2 regions of the Exiguobacterium sp. s6 genome follow, and region 2 is predicted to be linked to the other one. Evidence: predicted binding sites of a transcription regulator. Region 2 holds the regulator's gene; the other holds the start of a gene.
The links. The regulator NrdR, encoded in region 2, represses ribonucleotide reductase genes. The targets are predictions, from matches to a motif close to AACACNATATATNGTGTT.
Positions count from the first base shown of each region.

Region 1: KNP75_RS07695 (anaerobic ribonucleoside triphosphate reductase) is a predicted target of NrdR. The motif match lies at 1,477-1,494, and genes of this name have one in related genera.

Region 1 is NZ_JACSLN010000001.1:1,488,818-1,491,966, forward strand. Features, by position in the region: gene KNP75_RS07695 (anaerobic ribonucleoside triphosphate reductase) at 1-1,460, opposite strand, end outside; gene KNP75_RS07700 (formate/nitrite transporter family protein) at 1,651-2,502, opposite strand; gene KNP75_RS07705 (50S ribosomal protein L25/general stress protein Ctc) at 2,704-3,149, opposite strand, start outside.
Region 2 is NZ_JACSLN010000001.1:915,777-918,925, forward strand. Features, by position in the region: gene KNP75_RS04705 (glyceraldehyde-3-phosphate dehydrogenase) at 1-524, shown strand, start outside; gene speD (adenosylmethionine decarboxylase) at 756-1,142, shown strand; gene KNP75_RS04715 (hypothetical protein) at 1,254-1,625, shown strand; gene nrdR (transcriptional regulator NrdR) at 1,638-2,105, shown strand; gene KNP75_RS04725 (DnaD domain protein) at 2,148-3,149, shown strand, end outside.

The sequences.
Region 1 (3,149 bases), 570 kb from region 2:
ACATGAAACGAGTTCGTATAAAAGGCGCGGTCGGTCACACCTTCGATCATCCCAAACGATTGCTGATCTCTCGTCACAAATTTACCCGACAATCCTTCGGCCGGGGTCGCCAAGAGAGAAAAGTTCAAATCGTATCGTTCCGATGCCTGCTTCATTCGATCACGTAAATGAGTGACGATATCGAGCCCAAGCCGTTCCGCCTCTCGTGACTCGGCATGCGTGCCACCTGTGAGAACACGAAGCGCTTCGGCGAGACCGATAAATCCGACCGAGAGCGTCCCTTGCTTCAGTACCTCGCGAAGATCGTCTTCTGGACCGAGTCTCTCTCCACCCCGCCAGACGTGTTGGGCATAGAGGAACCGAAATTCGTCGGCGTGCCGCTTCGCTTGATAGTCGAATCGTTCGAGCAATTGATCGATGGCGACGTCGACGTAAGCGTCGAGCGTCTCATAAAAAGTATGGATATCCGAAGAGACGAGTGCCATTTTGACCAAGTTCAACGTCGAAAATGATAAGTTGCCTCGTCCAATCGACGTCTCGGCACCATGCCGATTCCCCATCACCCGTGTCCGACAACCCATGTAGGCGACTTCCGAGCCGTGCGTCCCGTCGTAGTATTGAAGGTTGAACGGAGCATCGACGAACGAGAAGTTCGGGAATAATCGCTTGCCCGTCACACGACACGCGAGACGGAACAAGTCGACGTTTGGATCGTCCTCATGGAAGTTGACCCCTTCTTTCACTTTGAAGATTTGAATCGGGAAAATCGGCGTCTCCCCGTTACCGAGCCCTCGCTCGGTCGCGCGCAGCAACTCTCGAATGAATACTCGTCCCCACCGGCTCGTGTCGGTGCCGTAATTGATGGAAACGAACGGTACTTGTCCGCCACCACGTGAGTGCATCGAGTTGGCGTTGTGGATGAACGCCTCACACGCTTGATACGTCGCCGCGATTGTTTCAGACTCGGCAGTTTCAAAGAGTTGCTCGGTCGTCCATTCGACTGGTAACTTTTTGAGCCGCTCGAGCTGACGTTCATACGTCTTTTCGACATACGGTGCGAGGTCGACATCAAACATCGGGAAAGCTTGACCGCCATGCTGCATGTTTTGGTTCGCTTGAAGAATAATCGAAGCGAGCGCCATCGCCGAGCGGATATCCTGGGGCGGTCGAATCGTCCCGTGCCCGGTATGAAATCCGTTCGTGAGTAGCTCACCGAGTGGGATTTGACAACACGTCGTCGATCCTGTCACATAGTAGTCGGCGTCATGGATATACAAAAAATTATCCTCGACGGCTTGACGTGACCGTTCTGATAATAGATATGTCGTCGACAATTGTTTTGATACTTCTGAGGATAATCGTGCCAATTTTCCAAGTGGTGATTTCCCGTCGACGTTGGCGTTCTCTTGTACGAGGTCCTGATCTGGGAGAACACAGACATCTTCATAAAGCTGGAGCATATTCACTCCGCATCACCTCACTATATATTGATTACAAGCGAGTTAATTACTCGCTTAAGTTCCATATATAGATTATGTCATGTTTTGCTATTGAGATGTGAAGTCGAAATTGTGATCAATGCTTGTGATAAAAACGCAAAAACAGTCGAGCCACTGACGTGGACTCGACTGCTCGTTGTCGTGAGCTACCTTATACTTCTTTGGCAGGTTTCACAATTTTCAATTCGACTTCTTCCGTTGCTTCCGATTCTTGGGCTTCACGCAAGCCTTTCGCGTTTAACCACGTATAGATCGCACCCATGAACAACGCGCCACCGATGATATTCCCGAACGTGGCTGGGATCAAGTTGTGGATCGCGCCGGCAAAGCTGATCGCCTCAGGATGCGGGACGACGAGCGTGAGGGCGAACAAGACGAAGTTGGCGATGACGTGATCAAATCCTGAGGCGAAGAAAACGGCGACGAGGAAGATCATCGAGAAGATTTGGGCGAACTCGTTTTTCATTTGCTTCGGCAAGAAGATGGCAAGACAGACCATCCAGTTGCAGAAGATCGCGCGGAAGAAAATTTCGACCGTCGTGTGGTGCATCTTGCTCTCGACGACCGAGAACAGCCAGTTGTTCATCCCAAGTTCTTGGATGACACCGGTCGGGGCGAGCAGCAAGGCGAACAAAACGCCACCGAGCGCATTCCCGACAAAGCAGAGCAACCAGACGAGCATCGTGTCGCTGAGCGTCGTGTACCCCCGCATCGTCGAGGTTGTGAAGTACATCGTATTCCCGGTGAACAGTTCGGCTCCGCCATAGATGATCATGACGAGGGCGATCCCGAATGAGAATCCTCCGATGAGCGTTGTGAACGGAGAATCGATCAAATACATTCCGTTGACGACTTTCAGTGTGAAAATTGAAGCGAATCCGATAAAGATCCCCGCGAGCATTGCTCGTAAAAAGTACTCCATTGGCCGATAATGAATCATTTGCGAAGATGCCTGTGCTTTCTTCCGCAACGATTCGAGTGCATGGATTTCCATTGATGCCATGTCACAAACCCTTCTTTCTGTTTGAATGAAACCATTATAATAAGAACGAACATGTGAAATCATTAACAATATAAGCCCGAAACGAATAAATTGCAATCGCCCCTTCCACATGTTGACACATTTTTCACATCGTAATCGTTTACATTTGTCGGATTTGTGACTAGAAAAAAACGACCCTTCGCAAAGGGCCGTTCGAAATGATTATTCTTTGTTTTCAGAAGCCTCTTCCGACTCTTCCGTTGAAGTTTCTGACGCCTCTTCAGTCGCTTCAACTTCGCCTTCTGTCGCTGTATCAGCTTCAAGGTCTTCGACCGCCACCGGTTCATTCACCGATGCGATTTGAAGATCACCCTCAGATACGATTTCGTAATCTTTGTTCTCTGGAATATCAGCGACAGTGAGCGAGTCACCGATGCCGAGTTCAGAAACATCAAGCTCGATACGCTCCGGAATGTTGGCTGGTGTTGCCGAGACCGTTACTTTATAGAGCGTCTGTGCCAAGTAGCCGCCTTCTTTGACGCCTTTCGCGTCGCCGACGAGTGTGACGTCCGCTTCGACTTCTGTCGCTTCGTCCATCTTCACTGCCATAAATTCGACGTGCTTGTATTCGTTCGTGAATGGGTCGACTTCTGTCCCGTGAACGAGTG
Region 2 (3,149 bases):
TTGAAACGGGGCTCGTGACGACGGTGCATGCCTATACGAACGATCAAAACAATATCGACAATCCGCATAAAGATTTGCGTCGTGCCCGTGCTTGTGGCAGTTCCATTATACCGACTTCGACTGGTGCTGCGAAAGCCATCGGGCTCGTCTTGCCGGAACTTCAGGGCAAATTGAACGGGATGGCGCTACGAGTGCCGACGCCGAACGTCTCGCTCGTCGATCTCGTCGTCGAGTTGCGTCGAGATGTGACGGTCGACGAAGTGAATCAGGCGTTCGAGCGTGCTGCACACGGGGAAATGACAGGCGTGCTCGGCGTCTCGAACGAACCGCTCGTCTCGATCGACTTCAATGGAGATGAGCGTTCGTCAATCATCGATGCCGATTCGACGATGGTGCTCGGGGGCAATCATGTCAAAGTGCTCGCTTGGTACGACAACGAATGGGGCTATTCGTGCCGCGTCGTCGACTTGTTGGACATGGTCGCGAGCTACCTGCAAATCGGACAACAAGAAACCCACGTCTGAAAAAATATATTTATCTAAAAATATTTTTAAAGAATTGAAACAAATGTCTTGTAACGACGTCCTAAACAAGATACACTCTAACTCGTGAACTTCAATTGGTCTGACAAACGCAACTTAAAGGGTTAGGACCTCTTAGGACTAACTTGCCCCCGTGGTTGTGGGCGATTCAGGCACAAAGTGAGTGATCATCAACTACTTTGAGACCATTGATGTAAAGGGGGATCCACTAATATGGATACTATGGGACGTCACATTATTACAGAACTTTGGGAGTGCAATCCCGACAAATTAAACGATATCGACTACATCGAGCGCTTGTTCGTCGATGCAGCACTTCGTTCGGGCGCTGAAGTCCGCGAAGTCGCTTTCCACAAATTTGCGCCGCACGGTGTAAGTGGAGTCGTTATCATTTCAGAATCACACTTAACGATTCACAGTTTCCCAGAGCATGGCTACGCATCAGTCGATGTGTTCACATGTGGGGATCGAATCGATCCAGCTACAGCCTCGCAATACATTGCAGAAGGCTTGGAAGCAAAAGTTCGTGAAGATGTGAAACTTGACCGTGGGATGGGACCGATTCGTGTTCCTGAAGCGCAAGTGGCAATCAGCAAATAATCAGATTGACCTTATGAGGCTGGCCGATTTTCGGTCAGCCCTTTTAATTGTTTTGTTAACCGCTTAATTTTGATATGCTTAACCTATATAAATAAGGTGTCGAGGTGGATAATGGGATTATTTGATAAGTTTCAAACACATGTCCAAACGGACGATTCGCATAAAAATGAGGCGTTACGGACGCGTTACGTGGCGGCATCGCCAAGCGCCGTGCTCACATGGCTCCGCGAACGGATTCAAGCAGAAGGTCAAACGGTTCGCCGGGTCGATGCAGACCGGGGCGAAGTGGCGTTTCATGGAGACGGATGGGACGCATTGGCGACCATCGTCCAAGTGGACGGCGGACGCACGGCCGTCGATTTTACATTGAACCGTGACCAGATGCTCGGACCGGACCTCGGTCAAATCGTCACCACATATTATGAGGCGCTATCCGTAAAGTTCCCGCTCCGCGCCATCGGGAATCAATCTGTCGAACGATAAGGAGGGCTGAGCATGCGTTGTCCTAAATGCGATCATAATGGAACGAGAGTGCTCGACTCCCGGCCAGTACAAGATTTCTATTCGATTCGTCGCCGTCGCGAATGCGAGGAGTGCGGCTATCGCTTTACCACGTTTGAAACGGTCGAACAGACACCGCTCATCATCGTCAAAAAAGACGGGAATCGGGAAGAGTTCAGCCGTGAGAAAGTGCTTCGCGGGATTATTCGGGCGTGCGAGAAACGTCCGGTCACGCTGGAGCAACTTGAAGGTGTGGTCACGAAAGTCGAACAACAGTTACGCGCCCTCGGCCAGTCCGAGATTCCGAGTGAACAGGTTGGGGAGCTCGTCATGAACGAGCTCGCGCGGGTCGACGAAGTGGCATACGTCCGCTTCGCGTCCGTCTATCGCCAGTTCAAAGATATCTCTGTGTTCTTTAAAGAACTAGAAGATTTAATGAAGCAAGAAAAATCGACCAACTAAACGGGCGGCCTGCTGGTCGCCTTTTTTCAAGGGAGACCTACCATGGAAAAAGAACGAATCCTGTACGGAACTGACGAACTGTTGATCATGAGCACCGGACTCATCGATCGCGAGTCGTATCAGTCGCTGTACCATTTATATCAGCCGGTCATCGGAGTGAAGGCGCTCGCGATGTATCAGACGCTTTGGAGCGAGCTGAAGCCCGGGAAAATGAAATCGAACTATATGTCACATAGCGCGCTTTGTGAGATGCTCGATTACTCGATCAACGAGCTGACAGACTGTCTGTTCCGGCTCGAAGCGATCGGTCTCGTCCGGACGTATAAGACGAAAGACGAGCGCTTGACCCAGTACGTGTATCAACTGCGGGTCCCACTCGCACCCCATACGTTCTTGAATGACGGGCTGTTGTCGAGTTTCCTCTTCTATAAAGTCGGGGAAGTCCGCTTTAAACAGTTACAAGGTCGATTCACGATCGATCCATTGCCGGCCGGAATCATTGAAGTGACGAAAGACTTTAATGAAGTGTTCGACGTCAAAGGGGTCAATCATATGGCGTTCACACAAAAGAACTACGAGAAACCTGACCGCGCCAAAATCGAGATCAACTATACGTTCGATATGGAAATCGTCAAAAAGTTGACGAACTTTCCCGTCGGCTTCTTCACGAAGAAGCTCGATGAGACGATCACGAAGCTTGCCTACGTCTCCCAAATCGATGAAGAGACGATGGCCGAGATGTTGAAGGAGTACTTCGTCCACGAGGCGTATCTACCGCTCAGCGAGCAAGAGAAGCGCGACGGCTGCCGTCAGATGGTGTTGCAGTTGAAGAAAAAACAGACGCGCCATCGGAAAGTGAAGTCGGATGAGACGGAGAAGGCAGAAATCGGTGATTTGCATGACGTGACTGTCATGGAAGAAGCGCATCCGCATCAGTACGTGTCGACGTTACGGAAGACGCCACAACTGTCGAAGAGCGACGAGCAACTCATCATCGACCTCGTCGATACGCTTGGACTCGCGCCAAGTGTCATCAACGCGTTG